Regions from separate parts of the Shewanella sp. 10N.286.52.C2 genome, predicted to be linked through region 2. Evidence: predicted binding sites of a transcription regulator. Region 2 holds the regulator's gene; the other holds the start of a gene.

Region 1 (7,494 bases), on a different contig from region 2:
CGACGCCAATTAAGTGAGACTCTGTGGCGACTCTGGCATTGATCAGCTCACTGACGCTGTCACTGGCGCCAAAATAGGTTTCATAACCAGCTTTGATGATGACCCCTAACAATAACAAATAGCCTGATTTAAAGCCTTTTCGGATATCAAGTAGCGCGCCAAAAGTGAAAAGTCCGTGTAATAGCCCGCTTAGCCCCACATAACCCTTTAGTTCTGGGTAAAACCAATATAAGCCGAGTCCTTCAAGCATTGCCAAACTCAAAAATAAGCCTGCGAGTTTAACGCTATGCTGTTTGTAGTGGGTCTCATGCAAAAACAAAATCACCCAAAAACCGGCTAGGTTCATTAGTAAATGCCACAAGTTAGTATGCAGAATATTACCACTAAGCAGTCGCCACCATTCACCTTGGGTAATTGAGTCATAGCGATAAGCCAGTAAACTGTCGATATCTATTTGTGCAAGAGGCAGTAAATTTAAGGCAAATAATGCCGCGCAAATGACGCTCACTATAGTTGCAAAAACATATACGCCAATTTGAGTTTGCTTATTTGCCATGTCAGTAACCCTATTTTAAGCTTTAGCCATTTTTTGATTAAGCTCAGCCATTACAGTGTCAGCGTTAGCTAAATAATCATCTAAACCACGTTGGCGAAGGGTGCAGGCTGGGCAATCGCCACAACCACAGCCCTTTATGCCGTTGTAACAGGTAAGGGTTTCATTTCTGACTAAGGTTAATGCTTGGTATTTATCTGCTAGTGCCCATGTTTCAGCTTTGTTTAGCCACATTAACGGGGTGACAATTTGTAATGGTTTATCCATACCTAACGCCAATGATTGCTGCATAGACTTGATAAATTCATCACGACAATCAGGATAGCCAGAAAAGTCTGTTTCACACACGCCAGTGATAATGGCATCGCACCCTAACTGATAAGCATAAATGCCCGCTAAGGTTAAAAAGAGAATATTGCGCCCAGGGACGAAGGTATTAGGCAGTCCATTATTCATGATCTCATGGGATACCGGAATTGAATCTCGAGTAAGCGCAGACACCGCAAGCTCATTGAGTAAACCCACATCCATGACTTTATGGCTGGCAATGTTTAATTCTTTAGCAAGTGATTGAGCAATTTCAATTTCTTCACGGTGACGCTGGCCATAATCAAAGGTGATGGCATGCACTTCGTCATATTGAGACATTGCTTGAATGAGGCAGGTTGTAGAGTCCTGACCTCCGCTAAATACGACAATTGCTTTAGACATTTTTTTCACCATATAAAATTTAGATATCTACATGTTCCCAGAGCAGACTCATTGAAACAGTTAGTTAATTGAAGCCGTTGATTACGGGCTAAATTATAACGACATTAAGGATAACTTTCATGGTTATTTAACTTTTGATTAGTAGAATTTTAGTGAGATTTTTATAGCAGTGACCTTTTTGTAAAAGCGGCTATTAATAGGCTGATTAATAATCAGCTTTCATCAGACATATGTAATTAGTTGGCAGGTAATCTAATAAGCAGTCATTATCATGGCCGTTAATGGTTGCAGCTACAGTGAAAATACACTATAAATGCGCCCTTACTGAGAATAAGGCAGCTAAATGAAATATCCAGTTAATGAAGTTTTTGAAACCATCCAAGGTGAGGGCACCTTTACCGGCGTTCCAGCAATTTTTGTTCGTTTGCAAGGTTGTCCTGTTGGTTGTGCTTGGTGTGATACCAAACAGACTTGGGATGTATTAGAAGCAAATAAGGTATCTCAAGAACAAGTTATTGCTGTTGATGGCACCATTGGTCGCTGGGCAAATCATGATGCGCATTCGTTATTAACGGCATTTACTGATAAAGGTTTTACTGCGAAACATATTGTCATTACTGGTGGTGAGCCATGCTTATATGATTTAAGTGACTTGACCAGCCAATTGATTGAAGCTGGCAATAGTGTGCAGATTGAAACCAGTGGTACTTTCGAGATTCATTGTCATGAGCAAGTCTGGGTTACCGTGTCACCAAAAGTAAATATGAAAGGCGGCTATAAAGTCTTAAAGGCGGCGCTAGAGCGCGCTAATGAAATTAAGCATCCCATCGCCACCCAAAACCATATTGATGAACTTGATGAGTTATTAGTGGATATTGATGTATCTAATAAAACCATTTGTTTACAGCCTATTAGTCAAAAACCTCGGGCAACTGAACTTGCCATGAAAACCTGTATAAGCCGTAATTGGCGCTTATCAATTCAGACCCATAAATATTTAGATATCGATTAACTAACATATTGAAAAATAATCCCGCCTAATGTCAATTGGGCGGGGTTATTTTTTATAACTGATTTTATGGCTAAATTTTTATAACTTCCCCAAACAACCACTGCTGTTAAAATGTTGCAACTCTAGGTCAAATTCTTCAGTACAACCGATATTGTTATTAATCCATTCATTATTATAATAGGTATCTAAATAGCGCTCACCAGAATCACACAGCAAGGTCACTAACGAGCCTGTTTCGCCTTTTTGTTTCATCTGACAGGCTAACTGCAACACGCCATATAAATTAGTCCCCGTTGATGGCCCTACCTTACGGCCAATATGCTGTGCTAACCAGTTCATGGTCGCAATGGATGCTGCATCAGGGATTTTTTTCATTTCATCCACTACACCTGCGATAAAAGACGGTTCAACCCTTGGGCGACCGATGCCTTCAATATTACTGCCTTTATCGCTGGTAATACTTGCATCACCATTTATATAGTAGTCATAGAATACCGAATTTTCAGGGTCTACCACGCACAGCTTAGTATCAAGTTGTTGGTAATTAAGGTAGCGGCCAATGGTTGCTGAGGTACCGCCAGTGCCTGGGCTCATCACAATCCATGCTGGAATTGGATGTGGCTCTTTTTGCATCTGATTAAAGATAGAGTCAGCAATATTGTTATTGCCGCGCCAATCGGTGGCGCGCTCAGCATAGGTAAATTGATCCATATAATGGCCATTGAGTTGCGCTGCTAGGCGCTGAGATTCTGCATATATTTGGTCAGTTTTGTCGACGAAATGACAACTACCACCATAAAACTCAATTTGTTGGATTTTCTTTTTCGCGGTTGTGGCTGGCATTACCGCAATGAACGGTAGGCCAAGTAACCGAGAAAAGTATGCTTCAGATACTGCAGTACTGCCAGATGATGATTCTATGATGGTGGTATTTTCATTAACCCATCCATTTGAAATCGCATACAGAAACAAAGAGCGGGCTAAACGGTGTTTTAAACTGCCAGTTGGATGGGTGCTTTCATCTTTAAGATAAATGTCGATGCCAGTTAATTGTGGAAGTTCTAACTTAATTAAATGTGTATCGGCGCTGCGCTGAAAATCAGCTTCTATTTTAGCTATGGCTTGATTAACCCATTGTTTAGACATCTGACATCCTAAGTTTGCTGTAATCGGATTATCTTAAAGATAAATAACAAGATCAGGAAGTTAAATTCTAATGTTTTATGAACAAGGCTACATTTTGACGCTAGACAGCAAATTAATAATCGATATCAATAAATGACTAGGATAAGGCTGTGAAGTTGAAACTAAGCAAATCTTGATGATAAAACTGAAGTGAAACTACTGAGAATTGAAATTGAGCTAATTTGAATGAGCTAATTTGAATGAGCTAACTTGATGAACTGAAGTGACTAAAAGAAATGGTGGAGGGAGAAGGATTCGAACCTTCGAAGGCTGAGCCGTCAGATTTACAGTCTGATCCCTTTGGCCACTCGGGAACCCCTCCACATATTTTTTCTTTTTTACGTCAATCTAACTGGGTATAACTTTACATTTATATCTTTAAATATTAGCAATCAATTTTAACTATGTTGACCACATAAATAAAATCAATTTTAAATATTTTTGCTAATGAATGGTGGAGGGAGAAGGATTCGAACCTTCGAAGGCTGAGCCGTCAGATTTACAGTCTGATCCCTTTGGCCACTCGGGAACCCCTCCACATATTTTCATTAACGCTGTTACTTTTTACTCGTGTTACCTCTAATTTATGCTGGCCACATAAAATAGATTTTTAATGAAGCATAAACCGATAAATGGTGGAGGGAGAAGGATTCGAACCTTCGAAGGCTGAGCCGTCAGATTTACAGTCTGATCCCTTTGGCCACTCGGGAACCCCTCCACGAAACGGTATATTTATCATTGTGCAAATGGTGGAGGGAGAAGGATTCGAACCTTCGAAGGCTGAGCCGTCAGATTTACAGTCTGATCCCTTTGGCCACTCGGGAACCCCTCCTCAATTGCGGCGGCAATAGTAGTCACGAATTAAATATAAGTAAAGGAAAAATCGAAAATAATGCTCAAGTATTTGTTTAAGTGGTCGATAAAATATCAACCTTGATAAATTTGATGTAAATATATGCAAATTGAGTCGCCATTAGTCAACGAACTGCAATTAGGCAATCGCCTTAATGATGCAGTTGAACACCATAGAAGAGGCGAATTCGCGCTACTACTTTCTATGTTGTCTAATGACGCTTGCGATATGGCGCAATTTCAAGTCGATAAAAATTTATCCATTGATGAAAAATTATATAAACAGTTACATATTCCTAAACCCCAAGCATTAGTGTGCGATATATCTCAGCAACAGGCGATTAATCATGCCGGTGATTTTTATGAAAGCGGTTTAAGCCAATTTCATTTACAGCAGGCGTTAAAACCTGAAGCTGTAGTGACGCGGGGAAAATATGATGAAGATTTGCAAATCACCTTAGCGAATTGTGATCTACTGACTAAACTTAAGCACCAACAATTAGTCCCAGATACATCAGCTCTAGCGCAAACTGAATTTCTTGAGCAATTAACCATACAAAGAAAGATGAGCGAAACCCTAGCATCACAACTTTATGCCGTTGCCTAGTTAATGCAGGTGCTTAGTAAATGCCGTGGCAGTGATTAAGCCGTTACTTGAGTTAGTTGCTACTAAGCGTTAAGCGCCCGCTGGTTAGACAGCCCCAATTAGGTGTATTACTGATTGGTAATATTGTGAGGCATATAAAAATTTTATTTCAGTTTTTGGGCTATGCTGACGTTTTAATGTGTATTGATAGGTGATAAAAGTGATAAAAACGATTACTAAGCAAGAAGTACAAGTCAGTGACAACTGTAATGATTGTGGCAGCTTTGTCGATATTGGTGCTGTTATCGAAGAAGAAGATACACAACTTATCTTGCAAGTTGATGGTGAAAACTTTCAGCAAATTGCAGATGACTTAGTTAGCAAAGCCAAAGAACGTTTTAGCAATGTCAAAGTACAGCAGCAAGTAACCGAGCAAGATGCGGTGGTTACTTTTGAATTTGACGTTACGGTAGAAAAAATGATTTTCCAATTAGAAAACGGCCTTTAATTAGTCGTTTCTATGAGGTGTTGAAGGTTACAACTTGCTGTTTTAAAATAGGAAGTGTAACCTTCACTTACCGAAGTTGAGTAAAATTCAACATCATGATTTTGATAAAATCATTTTTGTAAATATCTCTTTTTAGCAACACTTCTTAACATTTTTAGAGTGTTATTAACGGCTAAGTTCCGTTATTTTGAGTAGAAAAAACCTCCACAGAAAGAGGTTTACCCGACTGTTAAGTTGTCCTTTGGGAATAATAATGAAGCAAACTGAGCAACAACATTTATTAGAGTTAATTGTAAACTCTGTCGCCAAAGAACAAGGCGACTTTAAACAGACCTCAGAGTTAGTCTGTAAATTACTACTAAAGTTTTTTAATGCTAGTAGCGTTTCAGTTATTTCATTACGTAACAAGTCACTAAAGCAAGAAATCATTGCTTGTCTGTCTGCTGATGACAGCCTAAAACAATTAATTTACCAACACCGCAACGATAATCTTGTTGCAAATGCCTACTTTGATGATATACGCCGTTACCGTCATATTGTCAGTGACAGTTCTCAAACTGACACCCGTCTGCAGGGCTTAAGTGCTTATTATAAGCAAGCCAATGTTCACGCAAATTTAGATGTTGCCATCCGTATCAATGGTCATATAGAAGGGCTATTGTGCATTGAGTTTGAACATCCTCTAAAGCTAACAAGCGATCAAATACAATTTGCTTGTCAATTTGCCGATCAATTGGCTTTAACCCTTGCCACCCGCTATGCCTACGATAAAGATGAGCGAATAACACTATTTCACAGTGCTACAGAGCAAGCTAAGCATGTATTGATGCTTATTAATCTTAAAACCCAAATTATTGAATATATAAATCCAGCTCATGAAAAAATGACTGGCCTAAGTCGCGATATTGTTCAAGATAATCAATTAGTCAGCTTAGATTTTTTTCGTGGCAAACGAGAGCTTGCTGATGAAATGACCCAAGCGTTAATCAATGGCAATGTGGTAGAAGGTGAAAGTGAGCTAACTCGTCTTGATGGCTCGAACTACTGGGTGCAGTATCAAGCCAACCGCTTTGTCACTGAGCAAGGAAACGATTACGCCTTAGTGTCATGCCTTGATGTTACTGCTCAGCGTAAAAGCAAAGAGCAGCTTGAGCATCTTGCTTGGAATTGCAGCCTCACCGGCCTGAGTAATCGCCTTCATTTTACTCAGCAATTAGAAAGGCTCTCACAAGGCACGTTGATCCTTATCGACTTAATGGGCTTTAAGCGGTTTAATGATACCAATGGTCATGAGCAAGGCGATGCCTTGTTATCCGAAGTCGCTCGACGATTAAAGCATTTTGCTAACAGCCATGATGCTATTGATGTGGCGCGAGTCGGCAGTGACGAATTTGCAATGATTTTACCGCAATTTGATGCTGCTGAATTACTCGAGAACAATATTAATAAGTTATATCAACAATTACTGGTCACCTCGGTAATTGGTCGTGAAAAAGTTGACCCTAAAGCGGCGCTAGCCATTGTTGATATAGCTGCGGTTGCAGATCAGTTTTCACCACTATCCTGTGCTGATATTGCTCTGCAGTACGCGAAAAAGAAGCCATCACTGAATTACCAAGTCTTTAATGATGACTTATTAGCAACCTTTAAAAATAACGCCGAAATAGAGCGAGATTTACAAACCGCGGTACGTAACAGGCAATTTGAACTGTATTATCAGCCACTGATGGATTTAAAAAATCATAAATTTATTGGCGCAGAAGCATTAATCCGCTGGCATCACCCCAAAAAAGGTGTGCTTTACCCGGGGGCATTTATTGATATCGCTGAACAAACCGGCATGATCACTGTCATTGGCGAATGGGTATTAGAAGCGGCCTGTAAGCAACTTAACTTATGGCAGCATAAGAATGTTGATATCGTCATGCATGTTAATGTTGCTGCAAGGCAATTTTTCAGTGGCAATTTATTTGAGCAAGTTTGGAGCTTAGTTACCCGCTACCGGATTAAACCACAAAGCTTAATTTTAGAAATTACTGAAACTGAGTTAATGGGAGATATTCGCCATGCAACCCGACTTTGCCAAG
Region 2 (7,494 bases):
CGGGATGATGATCAGCCAAATGTTCCATAGTCCTAAGTCTATGGCCATTGCATCAGCCGTGCTTTTTGTTATGGGTGTTGTACCTGGTATGCCACATTTCGCGTTTTTAACGTTCGCATTTATTACCGCAGGCGCAGCTTACTTTATTTATAAACGCAATAACGACAATAAAACCCTTGCGCTAGAAAAAGCAGTTAAAGGCCCAAGCGATGTCAAAGAGGCTGAGCCCAAAGAGCTAAGCTGGGAAGATGTACATCATGTAGACACCATTGGCCTTGAAGTGGGCTATCGACTTATTCCGCTGGTAGATAAAGGTCAAGGCGGCGAGTTACTCAGTCGAATTAAAGGGGTACGTAAAAAATTATCGCAGGAATTGGGCTTTTTGGTACCGGCAGTGCATATTCGTGACAACTTAGATTTATCCCCCAACTGCTATCAAATATCCTTAATGGGCGTGGTAGTTGGCGAAGCAGAAGTAAGACATGATTGCGAGTTAGCGATTAATCCAGGTCAGGTTTACGGCAAGCTTGATGGCATAGAGACCAAAGATCCAGCTTTTGGTTTAGAAGCCGTTTGGATAGCTCCAGCACAACGTGAACATGCGCAAACATTAGGTTATACCGTGGTTGATACCGCGACTGTTGTTGCTACTCATATAAGCCAGTTACTGACCAATAATGCGGCTAAATTATTGGGCTATGAAGAAGTGCAGCAGTTAATGGATATGCTATCGAAAAACTCGCCGAAGTTAGTGGATGGCTTTATACCAGACGTTATGCCGCTAGGTTCAGTGGTAAAAGTGATGCAAAACCTTCTTAATGAAGGAGTTTCTATCCGAGACTTGCGCACAATCGTGCAAACACTGTTAGAATACGGCAGCAAAAGTAATGATACTGAAGTGTTAACCGCTGCAGTACGTATTGCCTTGAAACGAATGATAGTGCAAGAGATCTCTGGGCCCGAATTGGAAATCCCTGTCATAACATTGGCGCCAGAGTTGGAACAGATGTTGCACAAGTCTATGCAGGCAACCGGCGGTGAAGGGCCCAATATTGAGCCAGGCCTTGCAGAACGTATGCAGAAGTCATTATTAGATGCTTCTCAGAAGCAAGAAATGGTCGGTCAACCAGCCATTTTATTGACATCAGGCATGCTTAGGTCAACTTTGTCGCGGTTTGTGAAATACACCATTCCTAATTTACGGGTTATTTCTTACCAAGAAATACCCGATGAAAAGCAAATACGCATAGTATCTGCAGTTGGGCAATAGCAATGACTTTCAGTTTGAAAGAGGTACGTAGTGAAAATTAAACGATTTTTTGCCAAGGATATGCGCTCAGCATTAGCTCAAGTCAAAGAGACTTTGGGCTCTGACGCGGTGATCATGTCGAATAAGAAAGTAACTGGTGGCATCGAAATTGTTGCAGCAGTTGACTACGATGAGCCTAAAGTTGATGTTGCAGTAAAATCGCCCGTTGCAGCCTTTATGGATGTGACTGAAGACCGTGTGTCAATTGGTGCTAATAAACCTGCTATTAAAGCACACACTAAAGTCAGCCCACCGCCAGTAGCTGATTCATTACAGGCGTTATTAGAAAAGCAGCATAGCCGCCTGCAGCAACAAATTTCCCAGCAACATGAAGAGCCGGAATTACCAGATTGGGCTAAACAGTTAGAAGCAAGCAAACCTGCAGCTAAAGAACCAAGACAGCATCAGCAACACATTGAGCCGTCTAGATCTCCAAATAAAGGTCATTCAGCTGAAATGGAAGCAATGCGCGAAGAGATGGCGTCACTGCGTGGTTTGCTAACTCATCAAGTTTCTTCATTAATGAAAGAACAGAAAAAACGCACCGATCCTGTGGGCGCGATGCTTGAAAGTAAATTAATTGCCGCAGAGTTCTCGCCTGCTGTCGCTGCCAAGTTATCCAGCCTAAGTCAGCAGTTTTCTCCCGCCGATTTAGTCAGAGCCTTACCCCAAAGTTTGGCCAACCTGCTCGATAACCAAGGTGACGATATTGTGCGCACTGGTGGCGTAGTCGCATTTGTCGGTCCAACTGGTGTCGGCAAAACCACTTCATTGGCTAAAATTGCTGCCAGATTTGCCGCTCATCATGGCCCAGAACAAGTTGCGTTAATTACCACAGATCATTATCGTATTGGAGCCTTTGAGCAATTGGCAACTTATGGCAAAATAATGGGCTGTCCAGTTAAACAAGCACATGATTTAACTGAATTAGAACAAATTCTTTATCAGTTTAAGAATCGTAAGTTAGTATTGATTGACACTGCGGGTATGGGGCAACGAGATTTACGCCTTTATCAGCAGTTAGATGATTTGATGGCAAACACCAGAATACCCATTCGTAGTTATTTGGTGATGTCGGCAACCTCTCAACGAAGAGTGTTACTCGATGCCGTAGAACATTTTAAAAGAATCCCGTTATCTGGGTGTATACTGACAAAATTAGATGAGTCAGTATCTATTGCTGGCGCATTAAGTGTATTAATCCAAAATGGGTTGCCACTAAGTTATGTTACTGATGGGCAGCGTGTTCCAGAAGATATGCAGGTTGCCGATACGCTTTCATTAGCAAGACAAGCGTTAGCAGCACTTAACGAAACAAAACCTCAAACGTCACCTGACACTGCGTGGTCAAATGACATGGCCTATGCATTCGAGTAAAGATATGACCCGAGATCAAGCAAGTGGTTTACGTATGATGAATCAACCAAATAACGATAAAGTAAAAGTAATTGCAGTCAGCGGTGGTAAAGGCGGCGTGGGTAAAACCAGTGTGTCGATTAATACCGCGGTAGCACTTGCTGAGAAAGGCAAACGGGTTTTAGTACTCGATGCCGATTTAGGACTCGCCAACGTTGATGTGATGTTAGGTATTCGAGCTGAGAAAAACTTATCTCACGTATTATCTGGCGAAGCAGAATTAGACGACATTATTGTTCGAGGCCCGAAAGGCATTGGTATTGTACCTGCCACATCAGGCACTCAAGCGATGGTGGAATTGACCCAAGCGCAACATGTTGGATTAATTCGTGCCTTTAGCGATATGAAAACCCAGTTTGATATTTTAATCGTTGATACCGCAGCGGGTATCTCTGATATGGTGCTGAGTTTTTCCCGTGCCTCACAAGATGTATTGATTGTAGTTTGTGATGAACCGACATCAATAACCGATGCCTATGCCCTGATCAAAATATTAAGTCGTGAGCACGGTGTGTTCCGCTTCAAAATTGTGGCAAATATGGTGCGCAGTTTGCGAGAAGGCATGGAGTTATTCGCCAAGTTAAGTAAAGTAACCGATAGATTTTTAGATGTGGCTTTAGAGCTTGTTGCGACAGTGCCATTTGATGAAAATTTACGTAAATCAGTACGTAAGCAGAAGTTGGTTGTGGAAGCATTTCCAAAATCACCAGCAGCCATTGCTTACCACGGTTTAGCCAATAAAATCATGAGCTGGCCTGTGCCACAGCAGCCTGGTGGTCATCTAGAGTTCTTTGTTGAACGTCTTGTTCAGCGCAAAGAAGTAAAAGAGGATACACCGAGTGAATAAAGCCGCCGCGTATACTCAGTTTGATAATAAAACCTCAATTGTTGAACAGTATGCACCGCTGGTAAAAAGAATTGCACATCATATGTTGGCAAGGCTGCCAGCATCGGTACAACTTGATGACTTATTGCAAGCTGGGATGATGGGGCTGCTGGAAGCATCATCAAAGTTTGATGGCTCTAAAGGCGCCAAATTTGAAACCTTTGCTGGGATCCGAATTCGTGGTTCGATGATCGACGAAATTCGCCGTGGTGATTGGGTGCCGCGCTCGGTACATCGTAACCAACGCCGTGTTGCACAAGTTATCGATGAACTGGGTCAAGAATTAGGTCGTGATGCCAGAGATACTGAAATCGCAGAAAAATTGGAAATATCTCTTGAAGAGTATCACCATATTTTAAACGATGTTTCAGTAGGAAAAGTTATTGGGATTGAAGACTTAGGTGTTTCAGAAGATGTGATTGTGTCTGATGAATTAACTGAGGATGAAAGTTTTGATTCTTTAGCCGAAGTGCAGTTTAAATCGGCATTAGCACAAGCAATTACCACATTACCCGAAAGAGATGCGCTAGTTTTGTCGCTATATTATGACGAAGCGTTAAATTTAAAAGAAATCGGTGCCGTTCTTGAGGTCAGCGAGTCGCGTGTTAGCCAGATTTTAAGTCAGGCAATGCTGCGTCTCAAAGGCAAACTCAAGCATTGGACACAGGTATAATTACTAATAAGAGCAACGAATTAAGCTCACCGGAGGAAACCTTGGACAAGAATATGAAGATACTGATTGTTGATGATTTTTCAACAATGAGACGTATCATAAAGAACTTGTTGCGAGACTTGGGATTTAATAATACTCAAGAAGCAGATGATGGCAATACCGCACTACCGATGTTACAAAAAAGCGATTTTGACTTTGTCGTAACCGATTGGAATATGCCGGGTATGCAAGGGATTGATTTGTTAAAAGCCATTAGAGCTGACGATTCATTAAAACACTTGCCAGTATTAATGGTAACAGCAGAAGCAAAACGTGAACAAATTATTGCCGCAGCGCAAGCTGGCGTTAATGGCTATGTGGTTAAACCTTTTACCGCAGCAACGTTAAAAGAAAAACTCGATAAAATCTTTGAACGTTTAGCCTAAGCAAAGGATAAGTTATGCAGGCAGCAATATCAGGGCTCATAGATCTTGAGCAAGCCCAGCAACTTGTTAAATTGCTTGAAGATGGACAACAAGAGCAAGCTGATGCGGTCATTCGTGACCTGTCAGTGCCAATACAACGTGAACTGTTTGATGAAGTTGGCAAGCTGACCCGTCAGTTACACAGTTCACTAAATGACTTTCAATTGGATACCCGTCTGGTTGAACTTGCTAACCATGAAATACCCGATGCAAAAGAAAGACTCAACTTTGTCATTGATATGACAGAGCAAGCTGCAAATAAAACCATGGATGCAGTTGAAGAATGTTTACCTTTGGCCGATACAATAATAAATAACATTCAATCGGTCACGCCAATGTGGGACAAATTGATGCGTAGGGACATTTCCTTAGTGGAATTTAAGTCCTTGTGTCATGACGTTCAACATATCATGTCCCATAGCGAACATGATTCAAATCGACTAAGAGAACTGCTCAATCAAATATTGATGGCGCAAGATTTTCAAGATTTGACTGGCCAAATGATCCGCCGAGTTATTGACTTAGTCATCGAAGTTGAAAGCAGTTTAGTGTCTATGCTGACAATCTTTGGCGAAAATGCAGCCGACTCGGATCGAGTCATTGATGATAATAAAATTGAAGCAGAAGGCCCTATCTTAAATGCTGACACCCGCGAAGACGTGGTGACTGGCCAAGATGAAGTGGATGATCTGCTATCAAGTCTGGGTTTCTAATTAGGAGTCAAATTTAATGTCTTTTGATGTTGATGAAGAGATACTCCAGGACTTTTTGATTGAAGCTGGTGAAATTTTAGAGCTTCTACAAGAGCAACTCGTCGCTCTTGAAAATAATCCTGATGATGCTGATTTACTGAATGCGATTTTTAGAGGTTTTCATACTGTAAAAGGTGGCGCAGGCTTTTTGAGCTTAGGCCCTATGGTCGATGTGTGCCACGAAGCTGAAAATACCTTTGACTTACTGCGAACGGGTAAGCGTCAAGTAAATGCCGAATTGATGGACATCATTTTGCAAGCTGTTGATGCGATTAATTCGATGTTTGCACAGACCCAGCAAGGTCAGCCACAAGATGATGCCGACGCCGACTTATTAGCTCGTTTAAAGCTGTTAAGTTCTGGAGCGCCATTAGCCTCAGAGCTTGCCAGCACGCCCGAAGACGCGTTAATTGCTGAAGAGGCTTTAATTGAAGAGACTTTAATTGAAGAGACTTTAGCTGAAGTTGAGCCGATTGCTGAAGACTCTGAAGCATCAGTGGGCTCTATTGATGATATCGACGAGAGTGAATTTGAAGCCTTACTCGATGCACTTCATGGCGCAGGAAACAGTCCTACCTCTAATTCAACAAAAGACCTTATTGATGATACCTCGAGTGCTTCAGTCGCTAATGGTGACACTGCTGTTGCCAGTGATGAAATCAGTGATGATGAGTTTGAAGCCTTACTGGATGAATTGCACGGCGCTGGTAGTTTTAAAGCCGCGAGTACCCCAATTGCAGAAGTAAAACCTGCGGTAATAGAACAAGATCCAATTGTTGATGGCGATGATATTACCGACGATGAGTTCGAAAAGTTATTAGACGAATTACATGGTAAAGGTGCCGCTCCTCTGGCTGTTAGCCTAGCGCCTTCAGCAGTTACTCCCGCAACTCCTGCAACTCCCGTTTCAATGCCCGCAGATATTGCGCCATCAAAAGCCGTCTCAAACACAGCTGCGCCAGCACAGCCAAGTGCGACAGACACAAAACCAGTGCCAGCCACTAAAGCTGCCGCGCCAGTAAAAAAAGCAGAACCTGCTAAAACCCAAGGTGCCATGCCACAGGGTGAAACCACCGTAAGGGTTGATACTTCGCGCCTTGACCAAATTATGAATATGGTTGGTGAGCTGGTGCTGGTACGAAACCGCTTAGTGAGTTTAGGTATTTCTCGCGATGATGAAGAAATGTCGAAAGCACTTGCCAATTTAGATCTGGTTACTGCCGACCTACAAGGCGCGGTAATGAAGACCCGCATGCAGCCAATTAAGAAAGTATTTGGCCGCTTCCCAAGAGTGGTTCGCGATTTAGCCAGAACACTGAATAAAGAAATTGATTTAATCATGGTAGGTGAAGATACCGATCTTGATAAAAATCTAGTTGAAGCACTGGCAGATCCATTAGTCCATTTAGTACGTAACTCGGTTGATCATGGCATTGAAATGCCTATTACTCGCGAAGCGAATGGCAAACCAAGAACCGGTACGATAACTCTTTCTGCAAGCCAAGAAGGCGACCATATTCTTCTTAAAATTGAAGATGATGGCGCAGGGATGGATGCCGATAAGCTAAAAGAAATCGCCATTAGCCGCGGGGTTCTAGACGAAGAATCAGCCGCAAGAATGACTGATAATGAAGCTTATAACTTAATTTTTGCCCCAGGTTTTTCAACCAAAGTTGAAATTTCAGATATTTCAGGCCGCGGCGTTGGAATGGACGTGGTGAAAACCCGCATCAGCCAATTAAACGGCACAGTGCATATTGATTCGGTAAAAGGCCAAGGCACCATTTTAGAAATTAAAGTGCCACTGACATTAGCGATTATGCCCACATTAATGGTGGATGTTGCTAAGCAGGTGTTTGCCTTACCGCTTTCAAGCGTTAATGAAATTTTCCACCTCGATTTAACTAAAACTAATGTTGTCGATGGTCAGCTCACCGTCATAGTGCGCGATAAAGCCGTGCCACTGTTTTATTTAGAGCAATGGTTACATCGCA

The links. Region 2 encodes FliA, which starts transcription of late flagellar genes. Its sites were predicted from a motif close to CTAAAGNTNNNNNNNNNNNNGCCGATA; they were not measured.
Region 1: a site for FliA is predicted at 4,357-4,383, ahead of BCU94_RS14050 (VC2046/SO_2500 family protein). Genes of this name have one in related genera too.

What each region holds. Positions count from the first base shown of each region.
Region 1 covers NZ_MCTV01000039.1:48,015-55,508, forward strand. The annotation lists gene rrtA (rhombosortase) at 1-556, opposite strand, end outside; gene queC (7-cyano-7-deazaguanine synthase QueC) at 572-1,264, opposite strand; gene queE (7-carboxy-7-deazaguanine synthase QueE) at 1,608-2,276, shown strand; gene BCU94_RS14025 (PLP-dependent cysteine synthase family protein) at 2,355-3,422, opposite strand; tRNA gene BCU94_RS14030 (tRNA-Tyr) at 3,699-3,783, opposite strand; tRNA gene BCU94_RS14035 (tRNA-Tyr) at 3,914-3,998, opposite strand; tRNA gene BCU94_RS14040 (tRNA-Tyr) at 4,095-4,179, opposite strand; tRNA gene BCU94_RS14045 (tRNA-Tyr) at 4,209-4,293, opposite strand; gene BCU94_RS14050 (VC2046/SO_2500 family protein) at 4,417-4,920, shown strand; gene BCU94_RS14055 (DUF406 family protein) at 5,120-5,407, shown strand; gene BCU94_RS14060 (EAL domain-containing protein) at 5,661-7,494, shown strand, end outside.
Region 2 covers NZ_MCTV01000002.1:67,344-74,837, reverse strand. The annotation lists gene flhA (flagellar biosynthesis protein FlhA) at 1-1,270, shown strand, start outside; gene flhF (flagellar biosynthesis protein FlhF) at 1,301-2,686, shown strand; gene BCU94_RS01185 (MinD/ParA family protein) at 2,691-3,572, shown strand; gene BCU94_RS01180 (RNA polymerase sigma factor FliA) at 3,565-4,284, shown strand; gene cheY (chemotaxis response regulator CheY) at 4,326-4,709, shown strand; gene BCU94_RS01170 (protein phosphatase CheZ) at 4,724-5,461, shown strand; gene BCU94_RS01165 (chemotaxis protein CheA) at 5,478-7,494, shown strand, end outside.